Regions from separate parts of the Streptomyces sp. NPDC047072 genome, predicted to be linked through region 2. Evidence: riboswitches for the same ligand, from Rfam matches in the RefSeq annotation. Region 2 holds a riboswitch; each other region holds the start of a gene.
What was found. Region 2 has a riboswitch for S-adenosylmethionine ahead of ABZ896_RS33155 (ABC transporter substrate-binding protein). Riboswitches for the same ligand answer to the same signal wherever they lie in the genome.

Region 1 (6,376 bases), on a different contig from region 2:
TCGGGCGAGACGTAGCCGACCGAGCCGACGACCGTCCCGGTCTTGGTCAGCGCGGTGCCCTCCAGCGCCCGGACGATCCCGAAGTCGATGACCCGGGGCCCCTCCGGCGCCAGCAGGATGTTGGAGGGCTTGAGGTCCCGGTGGATCAGCCCCTTGGCGTGGATCGCGGCGAGCGCCTCGGCGAGCGCGGCCGCCAGCAGCCGTACCGAGTCCGCGGGCAGCGGGCCGCCGTCCAGCACCGCGTCCCGCAGGTTGGGCCCCTCGACGAACTCGGTGGCCATCCAGGGCCGCGGCGCCTCGGTGTCCGCGTCCACGACCCGCGCGGTGTAGGTGCCGGTGCCGCCGACGGTCTGCGCGGCCCGCACCTCGTGCCGGAAGCGGGCCCGGAAGGTGCGGTCCTCCGCGTGCTCGGCCCGCACCACCTTCACCGCGAGCCGCAGCCCGCCGCGTGCCTCGGCGAGATAGACCTCGCCCATGCCGCCCGACCCGAGTCTGCCCAGGACCCCGTACGGTCCGATGGTCCGCGGATCGGTCTCCCGCAGCTCTTGCACCCCGCGCTCCCCCTGCCTCGTACGGCTGTGGGGCGAGCGTATACGCCGTAGGTAAGGGTCAGAGGGTCAGACGGCCGGGACGCAGCGCCCGTCCTCGGTGCGGTAGCGCCACTTCGCGCCGTCCGTCACCAGTTCCTTCACTGCCTTCACGAAACGCTCCACATGCTCGTCCGGGGTGCCCGCGCCGAAGCTCACCCGGATCGCGTTGAGGGACTTCTCGCCGGGCGCGGCCTCGGGGGCGCCGCACTCGCCCTGGCTCTGCGGGTCGCTGCCGAGCAGGGTGCGGACGAGGGGGTGGGCGCAGAAGAGGCCGTCGCGGACGCCGATGCCGTACTCGGCGGAGAGGGCGGCGGCGAAGTGGGAGCTGTTCCAGCCCTCGACGACGAAGGAGATCACGCCGACGCGGGGGGCGTCGTCGCCGAAGAGGGAGAGGACGCGGACCTCGGGGACCTCGGCGAGGCCCGCCTTCACCTTCTCGATCAGGTGCTGCTCACGGGCGACCAGGGTGTCGAAGCCGGCCTCGGTGAGGGCCTTGCAGGCGGAGGCGATGGAGTAGGCGCCGATGACGTTCGGGGAGCCGGCCTCGTGGCGGGCGGCGCTGTCGTGCCACTCCACGTCCACGCCGCCGTCCTCGCGCCGGGTGACCTTGCGGCTGGCGCCGCCGCCCGCGAGGTAGGGGGCAGCCGCCTTGAGCCAGTCCGCGCGGCCGGCCAGGACACCGGATCCGAAGGGGGCGTAGAGCTTGTGGCCGGAGAAGGCGACCCAGTCGACGTCGAGGTCCTGCACGGAGACGGGGTGGTGCGGGGCGAGCTGGGCGGCGTCGAGGACGATCCGGGCGCCGTGGGCGTGGGCCGCGGCGGCCAACTCACGTACGGGCCACAGCTCACCGGTGACGTTGGAGGCGCCGGTGACGCAGACCAGGGCCGGGCCTTGAGGGTCGCGGTCGGCGAGGGCCTTCTCCAGGGTCTCGACGGCCTGGCGCGGGGTGCGCGGGGCGTTGAGGTAGGTGACCCGGGCGTCCTTCCAGGGCAGCAGGCTCGCGTGGTGCTCGGTCTCGAAGACGAAGACCTGGCAGTTCGCGGGGAGGGCCGCGGCGAGGAGGTTGAGCGAGTCGGTGGTCGACCGGGTGAAGATCAGCTGGTCGTCCTCACGGCAGTCCAGGAACTCCGCGACGGTCTTCCGGGCGTTCTCGAAGAGGTCGGTCGAGAGCTGGGAGAGGTAGCCGGCCCCGCGGTGCACGCTGCCGTAGTAGGGCGCGTAGGCGGCCACGTCGTCCCAGACGCGCTGGAGAGCGGGGGCGCTGGCCGCGTAGTCGAGGGCCGCGTAGGTGACCTCGCCACCGGTGACGAGCGGGACGGTGACATCCCGGCCCAGAACGGGCAACTGGGCACAAACAGCCTGGGCGGCGGCAACGGTGGAGACAGACATGGCAACCCCTCGAAGGACCAGGATCCCTGGTTTCAGGAGGGATCCGCGCTTGCCATGAACCTTGCTGTTCACGGCCTGGTCTTCACCCGGGGCACCCCGCCACGGACGGAGGGTTGCCGGACAGTCGGCCGGGGCCTCATGACTGTCACTCATGACCTGGTCAAAGAACGTACGCGATGTGATCGTCGGCCCGCAACCCGTGTCCGGATCGCGGGACGACGTCCCCGCGTGCGTCAGGCGTTGCTGGCGGCCACCCAGCGCTCCAGCGCCCGCTTCGCCGCCCCCGAGTCGATCGACTCGGCGGCCTGGTCCATCCCGGCCCGCAGCTGCTCGGCGAGCGTCCCGGAGCCGGGGTTCAGGGCCACCAGCGCGGCGGCGGAGTTCAGGAGCACGGCGTCCCGCACCGGGCCTCTCTCGCCGTCCAGCAGTCTGCGGGCGACCTCGGCGTTGTGTGCCGGGTCGCCGCCCCGCAGGGCCTCGACGGGCACGAGGTCGAGGCCGACGTCCCTCGGGTCGAAGGTCTCCTCGGTGACCTTGCCGTCGCGGACGAGCCAGACCCGGGACGTCGCGGTGGTCGTCAGCTCGTCGAGGCCGTCGTCGCCGCGGAAGACCAGGGAGGAGTTGCCGCGCTCGGCGAAGACGCCGGCGACGATCGGCGCCATCAGCGGGTCGGCGACCCCCACCGCCTGCGCCTTCACCTTCGCCGGGTTGGTCAACGGACCGAGGGCGTTGAACACCGTGCGGATGCCCAACTGGCCGCGTGCGGCGCCCGCGTGACGCAGCGCCGGATGGAACTTGATGGCGAAGCAGAAGGTGATTCCGGCCTCCTCGGCCACCTCGGCCACCCGCTGCGGGGTCAGGTCGAGGTTGACGCCGAGGTGCGACAGGACGTCCGAGGAACCCGACGCCGAGGAGGCCGCGCGGTTGCCGTGCTTGACGACCTTCGCGCCCGTTCCGGCGACCACGAGCGCCGACATCGTGGAGATGTTGACCGTCTTCGCGCCGTCCCCGCCCGTGCCGACGATGTCGACGTTCGGCCCGGACACCTCGATGACGTTCGCGTGCTCGTACATCGCCCGCACCAGGCCGGTGATCTCCTCGACGGTCTCGCCCTTGGCCCGCAGGGCCACCACGAAACCGGCGATCTGCGCGTCGGTCGCCTCGCCCCGCATGATCTGGTCCATCGCCCAGGCCGTCGCGTCGGCGCTCTGGTCGCGGCCGTACAGCAGCGCGTTCAGCACCTCGGGCCAGGAACGGCCCGCCGCGGTGTCGCCTCCAGCGGGGGTCACAGCGCTCATACGGCCGCTCCTGATCGTCGTACTTCGAATAAAGGTGTGTTCGCCGCCACCCTATCCAGCCCGGAGCATGGCGAAGGGCCCCCGTCCGAAGACCGGACGGGGGCCCTTCCACCGCGCGTGGCGAGCGCAGCGACAAACAGTGATCAGTGGTGGCCGTGGCCGCTCGTGATCTCCTTGTACTCCTCGACGGTCGGCTTGGCGATCTGGGCTTCCTCGCCGTAGTACGCCTCGCTGAGCTTGGCGCGCAGCTTCTGCGACCGTCCGACCTTCCGCTCGACGCCGTTCTCGTCGACCGTGGGGCCGATCTCGGCCGGCGCGTACTGCTCGTGCGCCGTGAGCGTGTGCAGCTGCTCCTGGCTGAGCGGCTCGTGCACCTCGATGAACTCACCGTGCGGCAGGCGCTTGATGATGCCGGACTCGCGCCCGTGCAGCACCTTGTCCTTGTCCCGGCGCTGGAGGCCGAGGCAGACCCGCTTGGTGGCGAGGAACACCAGGACCGGCACCACGAAGAAGCCGACCCGTACGAACCAGGTGATGGAGTTGATCGACAGGTGGAAGTGCGTGGCCCACAGGTCGTTGCCGCCACCGATCAGCAGCACGAAGTACCAGGAGATCCACGCGGCACCGAACGCGGTACGCGTCGGGGCGTTGCGCGGCCGGTCCAGGATGTGGTGCTCGCGCTTGTCGCCGGTGACCCAGGACTCGATGAACGGGTAGACCGCGATCGAGACCAGGACCAGCGGGAAGATCACCAGCGGGATGAACACGCCCAGGACCAGCGTGTGGCCCCAGAAGTTGATCTCCCAGCCCGGCATGACACGGATCAGGCCCTCGGAGAAGCCCATGTACCAGTCGGGCTGGGCGCCGGTCGACACCTGGTCCGGACGGTAGGGGCCCATGGACCAGATCGGGTTGATCGAGGCGACCGCCGCGATGGCCGCGATGACACCGAAGACCAGGAAGAAGAAGCCTCCGGCCTTGGCCATGTAGACCGGCAGCAGCGGCATGCCGACGACGTTCTTGTTGGTCTTTCCGGGGCCCGCGAACTGCGTGTGCTTGTGGTAGAAGACCAGGATCAGGTGGCCGACCACCAGACCGAGCATGATGCCCGGCAGCAGCAGGATGTGGACCGAGTAGAAGCGGGCCACGAAGTCGCCGCCCGGGAACTCGCCGCCGAAGAGGAAGAACGACAGGTACGTGCCGACGATCGGCACGGACAGGACCGCGCCCTCCATGAAGCGGACACCGGTGCCGGAGAGCAGGTCGTCCGGGAGCGAGTAACCGGTGAAGCCGGTGAACATGCCGAGGACGAACAGCAGGAAGCCGAACAGCCAGTTGACCTCACGCGGCTTGCGGAACGCGCCCGTGAAGAACACCCGCATCATGTGCACGAACATGCCGGCGAGGAAGATCAGCGCCGCCCAGTGGTGGATCTGCCGGATCAGCAGACCACCGCGCACATCGAAGGAGATGTGCATGGTCGAGTTGAACGCCTCGGACATCAGCTGGCCCTGCAGCGGGACGTAGCTGCCGTGGTACTCCACCTCGTTCATCGACGGGTGGAAGAACAGCGTCAGATACACACCCGTGAGGATGATGATGATGAAGCTGTAGAGGCAGACCTCGCCCAACATGAACGACCAGTGGTCGGGGAAGATCTTGCGCATGTTGGACTTGGCCAGGGAGTAGATCCCGAGGCGGCCGTCCGCCCAGTCGGCGACGCGCTCGCCGGCCGGGGCCTTGTCGCGCGAGCGCGACCCGGTGGTCTCTGTAGTGCTCATCCGCGCTCCCAGAAAGCAGGACCGACGGGCTCCGCGAAGTCACCGAGTGCTTCGAGGTAGCCCTCGTCGTTCACGCCGATCCGCAGCTGCGGCAGGGCGTGGCCGGCGGGGCCGAAGATCACCCGGGCGCCGTCGGAGAGGTCGAAGGTGGACTGGTGGCAGGGGCAGAGCACGTGGTGCGTCTGCTGCTCGTACAGGGAGATCGGGCAACCGACGTGGGTGCAGATCTTCGAGTACGCGACGATGCCCTCGTGCGACCACTCGAGCTCGCGCTTGTCCTTGATGTTGTCCGGCTGGATCCGGACGATCATCAGGGCGGCCTTGGCGATCTCGGTCTGGAACTCCTCGTCGTGCTCCTCCAGGCCCTCGGGCTTGGCGAAGGTGAGGGAGCCCACCGCGACGTCCTCGGGACGCAGCGGCTCGTTGGTGTTCATGTTGACGAGCAGCTTGCCCTTGGCCCACAGGGTGTGGCGCAGCTTGGTGCCGGGCAGCGGGCCGAGGTCGCGCAGCAGCATGACGCCGGAGAGCGGGAACAGGGCCAGCGCGCCGAACATCGTGTTGCGGATCAGCTTGCGACGGCCGAGCGCGGACTCCTTGGCGCCCTGCTTGAAGTCGGCCATGACCTTGGCCTTGACCTCGGGGGCCGCCTCGATCGGGTGCCGCTCGTCGGCGATCTCCTCGTCGGACATCAGGGTGCGGGCCCAGTGGACCGCGCCCGCGCCGATCGCGAAGAGGGCGAGACCGAGGGTCAGGCCCAGCGCGAAGTTCAGCGCGTTGATGTGGCCGATCGGGAAGACGAAGATCGACTTGTCGTGGGGGATGCCCACGTACGAGGCGATGAAGCCGACCGTGGAGAGCATCGAGACGGTGAACAGCATGGCCACCGTGCGCTCGGACCGCTTGGCGGCCCGCTCGTCGATGTCCTGCACCCGGTGCTCGTGGGGCGGCAGGCCGGGGTCGGCGAACGGGTTCTTGTCGTCCGCCACCCCTACCGCGCCGTGCGCGTCCTGCTCTGCGGGCAGGTTCTCTTCTGGAATGTCTTGGCTACTCATGACTTCTTGGCCTTTGCGGTCCGAGCGGCGACCCAGACGGCGACCGCGATCAGCGCGCCGAGGCCGAAGATCCAGGCGAACAGGCCTTCGGAGACCGGGCCGAGACCGCCCAGCTCAAGGCCGCCGGGGCTCACGGTGTCGTCGCCGTTGACCGCGTTCAGGTACGCGATGATGTCCTTCTTGTTCTGCTCCGACAGCGTGGTGTCGGGGAACGACGGCATGTTCTGCGGGCCGGTCTGCATGGCCTCGTAGATGTGCTTCGGGTC
Region 2 (6,376 bases):
GGCGAACGCGGCCTTCGGCGGTGTGGCCACCACCACCGACAACTGCCCCGCCGCCTCGGTCCCCGACGTCGGCGGCCGCTGTGTCACCACCCCGGAGTGCTGGAGCGGCATCACCGACATCTCCGGGAACGTGACGGTCAGCGCCGCCGACTGTCACACCAAGCACGTCTGGGAGACGTTCGCGATCGCCCCGCTGCCCTCGGACGGGATGACGAACAACGCCCGCGATCTGATCCGCCACCCCGACGTGAAGGCGCTGTGCTCGCAGCGGATCATGGCCAAGTCCCGGACGGCCGCCGGTACCGCGGCCGCCGCCGAGTGGAACGTAGACATCATCCCCCCGTCCACCACCCAGTGGGCCGACGGCCTGCGTGTCTTCCGCTGCGTCGCCGCAGCCACGACGGACGACGGCGAGATCACCGGCAACAACTTCCGCTCGGGCGGCTGAGGCCGTGAGACGCCCTTGACACTCGCGGGGGCGGTCGACGTACGTTGAATCAGCAATCTTCTGACGGGTGGAGGCCCACGATGCACGCAGCCGGCGCGACCCCACGGGGTGTGTGCACCGGTGCGCGGCTGATCACCCGGCGGCATGTCGACTACTGCCGCACCTCCTCCGCGGTCTGTCCTTCCGCACACGTGTGAACACGTCTGAACACGTCTGACCCCCGCCGGCCCGCCCCGCCGGCCGTCTCGTCGTGGCCGTACACCCAGGCCCCCGCGCCTTGAGCCGTACGGCCGCGAGTCCGCGTGTGTCTCGGAAGGAACCCCCTTGTCCGGCTCAGCCCTGCACCTCGCCGTCGAGATCGACGGCGACGGCGCCCACCCCGCGGCCTGGCGCCGCGCCGCCCACTCGCCCGACCGGTTGCTCACCCCGCGCCGGGTGTCCCGGGTCGCCGCCGCGGCGGAGAACGCCGGGTTCACCCTGATCACCCTCGACGACGGTGTGCTGCCGCCCGGAACCGGCCCGGACCCCGTGGGCCGTATCGGCGCGGTGGAGCGTGCGGCGTTCGTCGCCGCGTCCACGAGCACGATCGGGATCGCGCCCGTCGTCCCGCTCACGTATGCCGAACCCTTCCATGTCTCCGGCCAGTTGGCGTCTCTGGACCACATCTCGGCGGGCCGTGCCGGGTGGGTGGTGACGGAGGAGGAGCGGCCCGAGGCGGCGCGCGCCTGGGGGCGCCCCCTCGTCGACGGCGCCGAGGCGCGGGGCCGGGAGTCCCGGGACGGGGTGGAGGTGGCGCGGGCGCTGTGGGACTCGTGGGAGGACGACGCGGTCGTCCGGTCCGTGGCCACCAGCCGCTACCTCGACCGCGACCGGCTCCACTACATCGACTTCACTGGAGAGACGTACGCCGTCAAGGGCCCGGCGATCGTGCCGCGCCCGCCGCAGGGGCAGCTCGTCGTCCTGGGCCGCCCGGACCGGGTGCCCGCGGACCTGCTCGACGTCGCCCTGGTGGAGGGCCGTGACCTCCAAGCGGTCGCCTCGGCCGCCGCCAAGGCCGGTACGCCCCGGGTCCTCGCCGAGGTCGAGGTGGCGCTGGACACCCCGGACGCCACGGCCGCCGAGCGCGTCGCCGATCTGGAGCGGCACGCCCCGTGGGCCGACCGGGGCAGACTGCGGCACATCGGACCGGCGGAGCAACTGGTCTCCCTGCTCCAGGAGTTGAGCAGTTACGTCGACGGCGTACGACTGCGTCCACTGGTGCTCGACGAGGACCTGCCCGTCCTCTCCCGGCTTGTGCTGCCCGCCCTGTCGGAGCGCCGTCTGGTCGCCCGGCCGCTGCCCGGCACGTCGCTGCGCTCGACCCTGGGTCTGGAGCGCCCCGCCAACCGCTTCGCGGCCGCGACTGTCACGCCCGTTGCGTCCGTCGCATCCGCCCAGGAGGAACTCCGATGACCCGCACCGATCCCCTCGACGTCCCCCGGCCGGACGCCCAGCTGCACTTCGGGGTGTTCTTCCAGGGCGTGAACCACTGGACCATCTGGTCGGCCCCCGAGAGCGGTTCCCAGATCGATCCGGCCTCCTTCCGCAAGGTCGCGCAGACCGCCGAACGGGGCCTGTTCGACGCGTTCTTCCTCGGGGAGGGGCTCCGGCTGCGCGAGGTCGACGGGCGGATCCACGACCTCGACGTGGCCGGGCGCCCGGACGCGATCACCCAGCTCGCGGCGCTGGCCGCGGTCACCCGCCGGATCGGCCTGGTCTCCACCTCCAACTCCACCTTCAACGAGCCCGCCGACCTCGCCCGCCGCCTCTCCGGCCTCGACCTCCTCTCCGAGGGCCGCGCCGGCTGGAACGTGGTGACCACCGACAACGCCTGGACCGGCGCCAACTTCCGGCGCGGCGGCTACCTCGACCACGCCGACCGCTACCGGCGCGCCGAGGAGTTCCTCACCGTGGCCCGCGCCCTCTGGGACGGCTGGGAGGACCGAGCGATCGCCGACACGCGGGACGCGCCCGCGTGGTCCGCGCCCGGTGCCGTACGCCAAGTGCGCCACCGGGGGCCGCAGTTCGACGTCGATCTCGCGCCGACGCTGCCGCGCAGCGCCCAGGGGCACCCGGTGATCTTCCAGGCCGGTGACTCCGGAGAGGGGCGCGACTTCGCCGCCCGCAACGCCGACGTGATCTTCTCCGCGCACGGCGACGACTTCGACGACGCGCTCACCTTCGCCCAGGACATCCGCACCCGGCTGCGCGCCGTCGGACGGCCCGACGACGATCTGCGGATCCTGCCCGGCACCGAGATCATCATCGGCGCCACCGAGGCGGAGGCCGAGGAGAAGAAGCGCTGGATCCGGCTCCAACAGGTCACTCCCGCAACCGCGTTGGGGATCGCCGGGCTGCTGTGGGGCATCGATCTGTCCGGCCGGGACGCCAACGGTCCGCTGCCGAAGGAGGATCCGGTCGTCGCCGAGAACGACGGCTCGTTCGGCGCGCGCCGTATCACCGACCCGCGGGCGGTCGTGGCCGAGTGGCGGGCCAAGGCGGAGGCGCACGGCTGGTCGCTGCGCGAGACCGTCATCGCGCTGGGCCCACAGCGCGGCCACGTGGGCACCCCGGCCGGCCTGGCCGACAAGTTCGCCCACTTCGTACGGCACGGCGCGGTCGACGGTTTCAACGTCACGCCGTATCTGATCCCCGACGGGCTCGACGACATCGTCGACCTGCTCGTCCCGGAGCTCCAGGAACGCGGGGTCTACCGCACCGAGTACACCGGCGGCACCCTCCGCGACCATCTCGGCCTGCGCGAGCCCCTCACCCGCCGGTCCGCGCCGGACCACCGGCAGGCGGGCTGACGGCACCACAGGGCGTAAGGCGCGCATGACGACGAGACACGCATGACGAAGGAGTACGCATGACCACCGAAGCGACATCGACAGACCTCCACGCCTTCACCGAGCACTGGCTGGACTGGTACCGCACCCAGGACGCGCGGCTGGCGGACCCGCACGGCTTCCTGGCCGTCACCGGCCTGTACTGGCTCGACGAGCGGCCGCAGCGCTTCCCGGACGCGCCCGGAGCCTGGCGCACCGGCCCCGACGGGGTCGTGGTGGACCTCGACGAGGGCGAGGAACTCCTCGTCGACGGCAACCCGGCCCGCGGCGAGCACCGCTTCGGCGTGCTGCCCGAGCGCGGTGGCGTCAACGCGGTCTGGGGCGACGCCGTGATCGAGGTCGCCAAGCGCGGCGGCAACGACATCGTGCGCCCCCGGCATCCGGACGCGCCGCTGCGCACCGCGTTCACCGGGACACCCGCCTACGCCCCGGACCCGCGCTGGGTCGTGACGGGTCGTTACGTGCCCTTCGACGCGCCGCGGCCGACCACCGTGGGCGCCGCGGTCGAGGGTCTCGAGCACGTCTACGACGCTCCGGGCCGGGTCGAGTTCGAGCTGGAGGGGCGGCAGTTGGCGCTGACCGCGTTCCCCGGCCGGGGTGCGGGCGCGCTGACGGTGCTGTTCACGGACGCAACCTCGGGTGTCACGACGTACGCCGCCAACCGGTCCCTGTCCGTCGAACCGCCCGCCTCCGACGGCACGGTCGTCCTGGACTTCAACCGCGCGGCCAACCTGCCCTGCGCCTATACCGACTTGGCCACCTGCCCGCTGCCCCCGGCCGAGAACCGGCTGCCGGTGGCGATCGAGGCGGGCCTCAAGATCCCCCGGGAGCGCGGCGGTTCATGAGCCGTCTCACGCTCCGGATCCGCCATTGACGTACGACGAAACCGCTCCGTACGATCACAAAAGGCATGGAGTGTCAGCGTCAAGCCCTGGCTCGCTGACCGGCAACCCTCCTACGCGGTGGGGTGCTCCAGGTGAAAGCCCGGCGGGGATCGCCGATGATCCCCGCAAGCGCGTGGCCCCGTGAGCGGGGCCGGAAGTGGGGAGGACCGGCATGCGGCACAGCGCCTCGTTCGCCCTCGCCACCGTGTTCTCCCGGCTGGCGCGCCGCCGCCACATCGATCTGAAGCGCTCGACCAGCTGCCTCTGTCAGGCCTGACGAACCCCCGTCGCCGGTCGTGATCCGGCACGCCCCGGTCGTCGTCGCACCTGTCTGCGTCTGACCTCAGCTTCCCCCTGCGCGCATGCGCCGCCGCACCTCGTACGGCACCGCCCTGCCTGGTGACACCAGTAGGAGACCCCTCCGTGAACGCACTTCCGGCTTTCAGATCCCCCCGATGGGCGGCGGCCACCGCCCTCCTGACCACCAGCGTGCTGCTGACCGCCTGCGGTTCGGGCACCTCCGGTTCCGGCACCGGCGGCGGCGCGCCGAAGTCCGGCGGCACCCTGACCTTCGCGGTGGGGTCGGACGCCGGCTGCGTCGACCCGCAGCAGGTCGCCAGCAACGAGACCATCTACTCGGTACGTCAGGTCGTGGACTCCCTGACCGACCAGGACCCGAAGACCGGCAAGATCGTGCCGTGGCTCGCGAAGAGCTGGGACATCAGCGCCGACACCCGGACGTTCACCTTCCATCTGCGGTCGGGGGTCACCTTCAGCGACGACTCGAAGCTGACCGCGCAGGTGGTCAAGGACAACTTCGACGCCGTGCCGAAGCTCGGCGCCCTCGGGACCCTGGCCGAGGGGTATCTGAGCGGCGTCAAGAGCACCACGGTCGTCGACCCGCTCACCGTCCGGGTGACCTTCGCGCAACCCAACGCCCAGTTTCTGCAGGCCACTTCGACCCACTCGCTGGGCATCGAGTCGTCGGCGAGCGTGAAGAGGACACCGCAGCAGAAGTGCAGTGACGGCGTGATCGGGTCCGGGCCCTTCGTGCTCAAGCAGTACGTCCAGAACCAGTCGATCACCCTCGCCAAGCGCACCGGGTACGCCTGGGGTTCCTCGCTGTGGGCCAAGAAGGGCGAGGCGTACCTGGACAAGCTGGTCTTCAAGGTCGTACCGGAGCCGGGGGTACGGGCGGGCAGTCTGCAGTCCGGCCAGGTGGACGCGATCAGCAGCGTCGGCAGGGCCAACGAGGCGGCGCTCAAGGGCGGTCAGGTCACCCTGCTGCGACGGGCCAACCCCGGCATCGTGTTCGGCCTCGGCCTCAACCAGTCCCGGCCGGTCCTCAAGGACACCAGGGTGCGCCAGGCGATCCTGTACGCCGTCGACCGGCAGCAGATCGCCGACACCGTCTTCCCGACCGGCACCCAGGCGGCCACCAGCGTCCTCGCCCACACCACACCCGACTACACGAACCTCGCCTCCAGCCTCTCCTTCGACGCGGCCAAGGCGAAGTCCCTGCTGGACGAGGCGGGTTGGAAGACCGGTGCCGACGGCATCCGGGTGAAGGACGGCAAGAAGCTGAGCCTGGCCATCACCTGGATCCCCAACGCGGCCACCAATCAGCCCGCGTTGGAGCTGATCCAGCAGCAACTCAAGGCCGTCGGCATCGAAGTGACCCTCAAGCAGGTCCAGGTCACCCAGCTGGCGCCGACGCTGCAGTCCGGCGACTACGACGCGGCCTGGGGGAACGTCACCCGTGCCGACCCGGACATCCTGCGCAGCTCCTTCTCCACCAAGCTGGCCAACTTCTACCGCGTCCCGGCCGGCGACCTGGACACCGAGCTGTCCGCTCAGGCGGCGACCAGCGAGACGGCCAAGCGCAAGGAACTGGTCACTCAGGCACAGCAGTTGATCGTGCAGAACGCCTCCTACGCGCCCGTGGTGGAGCTCCAGACCCAGCTCGGCGTGACGAACAAGGTGCACGACCTGAACTTCGACGCTTCCAGCCGGATCCAGCTGCACGACACCTGGATCGGCTGACCCGTGCGCCGCTATGTGATCAAACGGCTGGCCCAGGCGGTCGGGGTGCTGTGGGCCGCCTACACGGTCTCCTTCCTGGTGCTGGACTTCCTTCCCGGTGACCCGGTCACGGC
Region 3 (6,376 bases), on a different contig from region 2:
GACCCGCTGGCCCTCTTCAAGGGTGCGGTAGCCGTCCATCTGAATCGCGCTGTAGTGGACGAAAACATCCGCACCACCGTCGACCGCGATGAAGCCGTACCCCTTCTCCGCGTTGAACCACTTGACGGTGCCCTGAGCCATGCCTAACTCCCCTATTACTGGCCCTTGCACGGATCCGCACTTCGCGGATCCGGGTCAGACCTCACCCCCCACAGGTTGGGGGCGTGCGCCGGAACGCGTCGACCGCGGCTGAATGTATCTGTCCAACTGCCGTCTGCAACAGGTCAATCGGACGAGAATTCTGGGCAAGACCAGTCAGGAATGTACGGAGAATTCGCCCGAATTCAGGGCAAGTCGGGCTCCACAAAAGGAGCAAAATACGCAAAACACGCGCACACTTTGGCTGCTTCTCATCGCATGCGGAGCGAGAACTCATATGCGTCCGGCATGGAGAAGGACGCTGCTTCCCCAACTGTACCGCGCTCAACCATAGAGAATTGCCCCCTCCGCTTCTCTCACGGAGGGGGCAATCGGATGAACACTCGGTAATTCCTGTTACCGAAGGTAATGACCAGTCATACGGTCACCCCCCGGCGACGGCCGGAATGATCGAGACGCCCGCGCCGTCCGGGGTCGCCGTCTCCAGCCCCTGCTCGAACCGCACGTCGTCGTCGTTCACGTACACGTTGACAAACCGCCGCAGCTTGCCCTGGTCGTCCAGAACACGCGCCGCGATACCGGTGTGGTTCTTCTCCAGATCGGCGATGACCTCGCCGAGCGTGCCGCCCTCGGCGGCGACCTCGGCCTGTCCGCCGGTGTAGGTGCGCAGGATGGTGGGGATGCGGACGGTGACGCTCATGCGAGGCCAGCCTCTCGGAAAGAGTCCAGGTTGGGTCGGATGGTGGCGGTGAGCCCGGTACCGGCCACCGCGTCGAGGGTCTTCAGGCCGTCCCCGGTGTTCAGGACGACCGTGGTCAACGACAGGTCCAGCAGCCCGTTCTCGATCAGCTTGCGGGTCACGCCCACGGTCACGCCACCCGCCGTCTCGGCGAAGATGCCCTCGGTGCGGGCCAGCAGCTTGATCGCGTCGACGACCTGCTCGTCGTTCACGTCCTCCACCGCACCGCCGGTGCGGCGCGCGATGTCGAGCACATAGGGACCGTCCGCCGGGTTCCCGATCGCCAGCGACTTGGCGATGGTGTTCGGCTTCTGCGGCCGTACGACGTCGTGCCCGGCCTTGTACGCCACCGACACCGGCGAGCATCCTTCCGCCTGCGCGCCGAAGATCTTGTACGGCTTGTCCTCGACGAGCCCGAGCTTGATCAGCTCCTGGAGGCCCTTGTCGATCTTCGTGAGCTGGGAGCCGGAGGCGATCGGCACGACCAGCTGGTCGGGGAGCTTCCAGCCGAGCTGCTCGCAGATCTCGTACGCCAGGGTCTTGGACCCCTCCGCGTAGTACGGCCGCAGGTTGACGTTGACGAAGCCCCAGCCCTCGCCAGCCGGGTCGCCGATCAGCTCGGAGCAGAAGCGGTTCACGTCGTCGTAGTTGCCCTCGATGCCGACGAGCTCGCCGCCGTAGATGGCGGCCATGACGATCTTGCCCTGCTCCAGGTCGTGCGGGATGAACACGCAGGAGCGGAAGCCGGCCCGGGCGGCGGCGGCACCGACCGCGCCGGCGAGGTTGCCGGTGGAGGAGCAGGAGAGGGTGGTGAAGCCGAAGGCGCGCGCCGCCTCGATGGCCTGCGCGACGACGCGGTCCTTGAAGGAGTGCGTCGGGTTACCGGAGTCGTCCTTGATATACAGTCCGCCGGTCACGCCCAGCTCGCGGGCTAGGTTGTCGGCCTTGACGAGCTTGGTCCAGCCCGGGTTGATGTTCGGCTTGTCGGCCACGTCCGCGGGGACGGGCAGCAGGGGGGCGTAACGCCAGATGTTCGAAGGTCCCGCTTCGATCTGCTTGCGGAGTTCCTCGGTGTCGTAGGCCGAGAAGTCGTACGCGATCTCCAGCGGGCCGAAACACTCCTCGCACGCGAAGACCGGGCCGAGCGGGACGCGGTGACCGCATTCGCGGCAGCTCAACGCCGACGCGGGACCGAGGTCGACGGAGTTCGTGGTGCTTGCAACAGTCTGCACAGCCATGGAGGCGAGGCCCTTTCTCCTCATCTTCCTCACGACGCATCTCGCCGTGAGACGGATTTGGCACCTTCCCTAGTCGGGAGCCTCGCGTGACGATCGACATTGATCTACGAGAACCGACTGGAGGGTTGCCGGGGCTTCATCGGGCCGTATCCCTCTGCCCCTCTGGATGAGCGGTATGAAGTTGTGAACGGTGGGGCCACCCCGGACATGCGATGGTCACCCGCCTTGTTCAAGACTGTAACCGACGACCGGGACAGTTGAGAGAGTCGTCCGTACCGCGAGATCGATCACACGTGAAGGAGCCGCCTACGTGCTGGAAGAAGTCGAGCGCTGGCTGACCACCCGCTCCTGGTCCGTGACCGACCGCCCCCTGCACCAGATCATGGCCGCCAAGCAGCGCACGGGCCGGACGGTCAGCGTCGTGCTGCCCGCGCTGAACGAGGAGGAGACGGTCGGCGAGATCGTCTCGATCATCCGCCACGACCTGATGCGCCAGGTGCCGCTGGTCGACGAGATCGTCGTCGTCGACTCGGGCTCCACCGACCGCACCGCGGAGGTGGCCGCGGCGGCCGGCGCGCGCGTCGAGCACCGCGACGCGATCCTGCCGCGGCTGCCCGCCGTCCCCGGCAAGGGCGAGGTCCTGTGGCGCTCCCTCCTGGTGACCACCGGGGACATCGTCTGTTTCATCGACGCGGACCTGAAGGAGTTCTCCTCCGACTTCGTCTGCGGCATCGTCGGCCCGCTGCTGACCGATCCGGGGATCGACCTGGTCAAGGGGATGTACGACCGTCCCCTGGGCGGCGCGCAGGGACAGGGCGGCCGGGTCACCGAGCTGATGGCGCGCCCCCTGCTGAACATGCACTGGCCGCAGCTGGCCGGTTTCGTCCAGCCCCTGGGCGGCGAGTACGCGGCGCGGCGCAGCCTGCTCGAACAACTGCCGTTCCCGGTCGGCTACGGCGTCGAACTGGGCATGCTGGTGGACGCCCTGCACCTGGTGGGCCTGGACGCCCTGGCCCAGGTGGACGTGGGCGTCCGCAAACACCGCCACCAGGACGGCCAGGCCCTGGGCCGCATGTCGGCGGCGATCTACCGCACGGCCCAGCTGAGGCTGGCCCGCGGCCACCTCATCCGTCCCTCGCTGACCCAGTTCGAGCGCGGCGAGACCGGCTTCGAGCCGCGCACGTACTCGGTGGACACGGAGGAGAGGCCGCCGATGGTGGAGATCGCGGAGTACATGAAGCGGAAGGCCGCGTAGGACTCGTCACGTCGCGCGGAAACGTTTGAGTGTTTGGGTGCCGGGCTAGGTTTCGAGGCATGGCTTCATCGCACAAGCCCCACGTCCTGGTCGCCTCCAACCGAGGCCCCGTCTCGTACGCCGTAGGCGACGACGGCACGCTCAACGCGAAGCGCGGCGGCGGCGGCCTCGTCTCCGGGCTCTCCGCGATCGGCCCGGAGGCCGGCGCGCTGTGGGTCTGCTCCGCCCTCTCCGACGGCGACCGGGAGGTCGTACGGCAAGGCGTCGGCGAGGACGGCGTCCGCATGCTGCCGATCCCGGCGGACGTACACGCGGACGCCTACAACGGCATCGCCAACTCCGTGCTGTGGTTCGTCCACCACCTGCTCTACCAGATCCCCCTGGAGCCGGTGTTCGACGCGGAGTTCCGCCGCCAGTGGTCGTCGTACGAGACGTACAACCGCGCTTTCGCCGAGGCGCTGGCGGAGGACGCGGCCGACGGCGCGGCGGTCCTCGTGCAGGACTACCACCTGTGCCTGGTGCCGGGCATGCTCCGTGAACTGCGCCCCGACCTGCGGATCGCGCACTTCTCGCACACGCCGTGGGCCCCGCTGGACTACTTCCGGCTGCTGCCGGACGACATCGCCGGGCAGGTGCTGCGGGGCATGCTGGGCGCGGACCGGCTGGGCTTCCTGACCCGGCGCTGGGCGGACGCGTTCACGGCCTGCGCCACGGAGTTCGCGGGCGGGCTCGGACAGACGCGGGTCGGGGTGCACGGGCTGGGCGCGGACGCGGACTTCCTGCGCAAGCGGGCGCACGAGCCGGACGTGAACGACCGGATGGCGGCCCTGCGCGAGGAGATCGGCGCGGGCCGGAAGACCGTCGTGCGGGTCGACCGGACCGAGCTGTCGAAGAACATCGTGCGCGGGCTGCTGTCCTACCGCCGGCTGCTGGAGTCCCGGCCGGAGTGGCGGGAGCGGGTCGTGCACGTGGCGTTCGCGTATCCGTCCCGGCAGGACCTGGCCGTGTACCGGGACTACACGGCGGAGGTGCGGCGGCTCGCGGAGGAGATCAACGCGGAGTACGGCACGGCGGGCTGGACGCCGGTCGTGCTGCACGTCAAGGACGACTTCGCCCGCTCCCTGGCCGCGTACCGGCTCGCCGACGTGGCCCTGGTCAACCCGGTGCGGGACGGCATGAACCTCGTCGCCAAGGAGGTCCCGGTGGTCTCCGACGAGGGGTGCGCGCTGGTGCTGTCCCGGGAGGCCGGGGCGTACGAGGAGCTGGGCGACGACGCGATCGTGGTCAACCCGTACGACATCGAGCAGACGGCGACGGCCCTGCACGAGGCCCTGACGCTGCCCCCGGAGGAACGAGCCGAACGCGCGAAACGCCTCGCGGCGGCGGCCACGGCCCTCCCCCCGGCCCAGTGGTTCCTGGACCAGCTGAACGCGCTGCGGGCGTCATGAGCGACCACACCCCCTCCGTACCCTTGCCGACCCCCACCACCCCCGCCGGTCAGGCCGGTCTGCGTGCTCTGCTCGCCGAGCCGGGCCGGGCCGTCATCGGGCTGGACTTCGACGGGACGCTCGCGCCGATCGTGGCGGACCCGGAGCTCGCGCGGGCGCATCCCGGTGCCGTACCGGCGCTCGCGGCACTCGCGCCGAAGGTCGCGTCCGTGGCCGTGATCACCGGCCGGCCCGCCGAGGTCGCCGTCCGCAACGGCGGCTTCGCCGGTGTCCCCGGTCTGGAGCACCTCGTGGTCCTCGGCCACTACGGCGCCGAGCGCTGGGAGGCGGGGACCGGCAAGGTCACGGCTCCCCCGCCGCACCCGGGCGTGGCCGCGGTCCGGGCGGAGCTGCCCGCGCTGCTCGACGGGACCGGTGCGTGGATCGAGGAGAAGGGCCGGGCCGTGGCCGTCCACACCCGTCGCGCCCCCGATCCGCAGGCCGCGTTCGACACCCTGCGCGCTCCCCTCACCGACCTGGCGGCCCGCCACGGCCTGGTGGTCGAGCCGGGCCGTCTGGTCCTGGAGCTGCGGCCGCCCGGCATGGACAAGGGCGTGGCCCTGCGGGACCTGGCCCACGACCTCTCCGCGGGCGCGGTCCTCTTCGCCGGCGACGACCTGGGCGACCTCCCGGCGTACGGCGCGGTGGACGACCTCCGTGCCGAGGGCACCCCGGGCCTCCTGGTGTGCAGCGGCAGCAACGAGGTGACGGAACTGAGGGACCGGGCGGACGTGGTGGTGGACGGGCCGGGGGGTGTGGTGGACCTGCTGACCGCGCTGGCCGAACACCTCGGCTGACGCAACCCGAGCGGCCGAGGAACCCCCGCGCCCCGAGCGCCCCCTACCTCTCCGCCCGCCGCGTGTCCCGGACCCTCCGCAGCCTGTTCACCGTCACCGGATCAAAAGCCAGCGCCCGCTCGTCGTCGAGCAGGGCGTTCAGGAGCTGGTAGTAGCGCACCGGCGCCAGCCCCAGCTCCTCCCGTATCGCCCGCTCCTTCGCCCCGGGCCCCGTAAAGCCCCGGCGCTCCAGCGCGAGGATGTCCCGCTCCCGGCGATCCAGCTCCTGGTGCTCCATGCCCGAAACCGTAACGCCCGCCACTGACAACGCCCCAGGGCCCACCCGACCGGCCCCTACTCCGCCTGCTGCGCGCTCGTCTCCAGCTCGCGCAGCACCTCCGCGGGATCCCCGCTCACCGCCTCCCCGATCCGTTTCTTCACCGCCGCGTTCACCGCCGCCCACGACGTCTTGCTCACGGGATACAGCTCGGACTGCGGCAAGGCGTCCAGGAAGGGCTTGAGGTCGGCGTCGCGCGCGGCGGAACCCATGGCCTCGGACGCGGAGTTGGTCACCGGCAGCAGGTCGTACTCCCGCGAGAAGGCCAGCACGTTCTTCTCGCTGTAGACGAAGTCGAGGAGGTCCCCGACCTGCTCGGCGTGGCCATTCTTCTTGAAGGCCGTCATCCAGTCGGCGACCCCGAGCCCGTTCTCGCTGCGCCCGT

Region 1: another riboswitch for S-adenosylmethionine. It lies ahead of ABZ896_RS46490 (aminotransferase class V-fold PLP-dependent enzyme); the one in region 2 lies ahead of ABZ896_RS33155 (ABC transporter substrate-binding protein).
Region 3: another riboswitch for S-adenosylmethionine. It lies ahead of thrC (threonine synthase); the one in region 2 lies ahead of ABZ896_RS33155 (ABC transporter substrate-binding protein).

What each region holds. Positions count from the first base shown of each region.
Region 1 covers NZ_JBEYVC010000209.1:11,345-17,720, reverse strand. The annotation lists gene ABZ896_RS46495 (serine/threonine-protein kinase) at 1-551, opposite strand, end outside; gene ABZ896_RS46490 (aminotransferase class V-fold PLP-dependent enzyme) at 618-1,979, opposite strand; SAM riboswitch class IV at 2,020-2,136, opposite strand; gene trpD (anthranilate phosphoribosyltransferase) at 2,213-3,277, opposite strand; gene ABZ896_RS46480 (ubiquinol-cytochrome c reductase cytochrome b subunit) at 3,421-5,058, opposite strand; gene ABZ896_RS46475 (Rieske 2Fe-2S domain-containing protein) at 5,055-6,110, opposite strand; gene ABZ896_RS46470 (c-type cytochrome) at 6,107-6,376, opposite strand, start outside.
Region 2 covers NZ_JBEYVC010000101.1:6,673-13,048, reverse strand. The annotation lists gene ABZ896_RS33175 (serine/threonine-protein kinase) at 1-448, shown strand, start outside; gene ABZ896_RS33170 (LLM class flavin-dependent oxidoreductase) at 773-1,900, shown strand; gene ABZ896_RS33165 (NtaA/DmoA family FMN-dependent monooxygenase) at 1,897-3,297, shown strand; gene ABZ896_RS33160 (DUF1684 domain-containing protein) at 3,357-4,181, shown strand; SAM riboswitch class IV at 4,244-4,358, shown strand; gene ABZ896_RS33155 (ABC transporter substrate-binding protein) at 4,644-6,263, shown strand; gene ABZ896_RS33150 (ABC transporter permease) at 6,267-6,376, shown strand, end outside.
Region 3 covers NZ_JBEYVC010000007.1:41,960-48,335, forward strand. The annotation lists gene ABZ896_RS04825 (cold-shock protein) at 1-141, opposite strand, end outside; gene ABZ896_RS04830 (MoaD/ThiS family protein) at 584-859, opposite strand; gene thrC (threonine synthase) at 856-2,136, opposite strand; SAM riboswitch class I at 2,154-2,309, opposite strand; gene ABZ896_RS04840 (glucosyl-3-phosphoglycerate synthase) at 2,447-3,391, shown strand; gene ABZ896_RS04845 (trehalose-6-phosphate synthase) at 3,451-4,839, shown strand; gene otsB (trehalose-phosphatase) at 4,836-5,675, shown strand; gene ABZ896_RS04855 (DUF3263 domain-containing protein) at 5,719-5,952, opposite strand; gene ABZ896_RS04860 (extracellular solute-binding protein) at 6,009-6,376, opposite strand, start outside.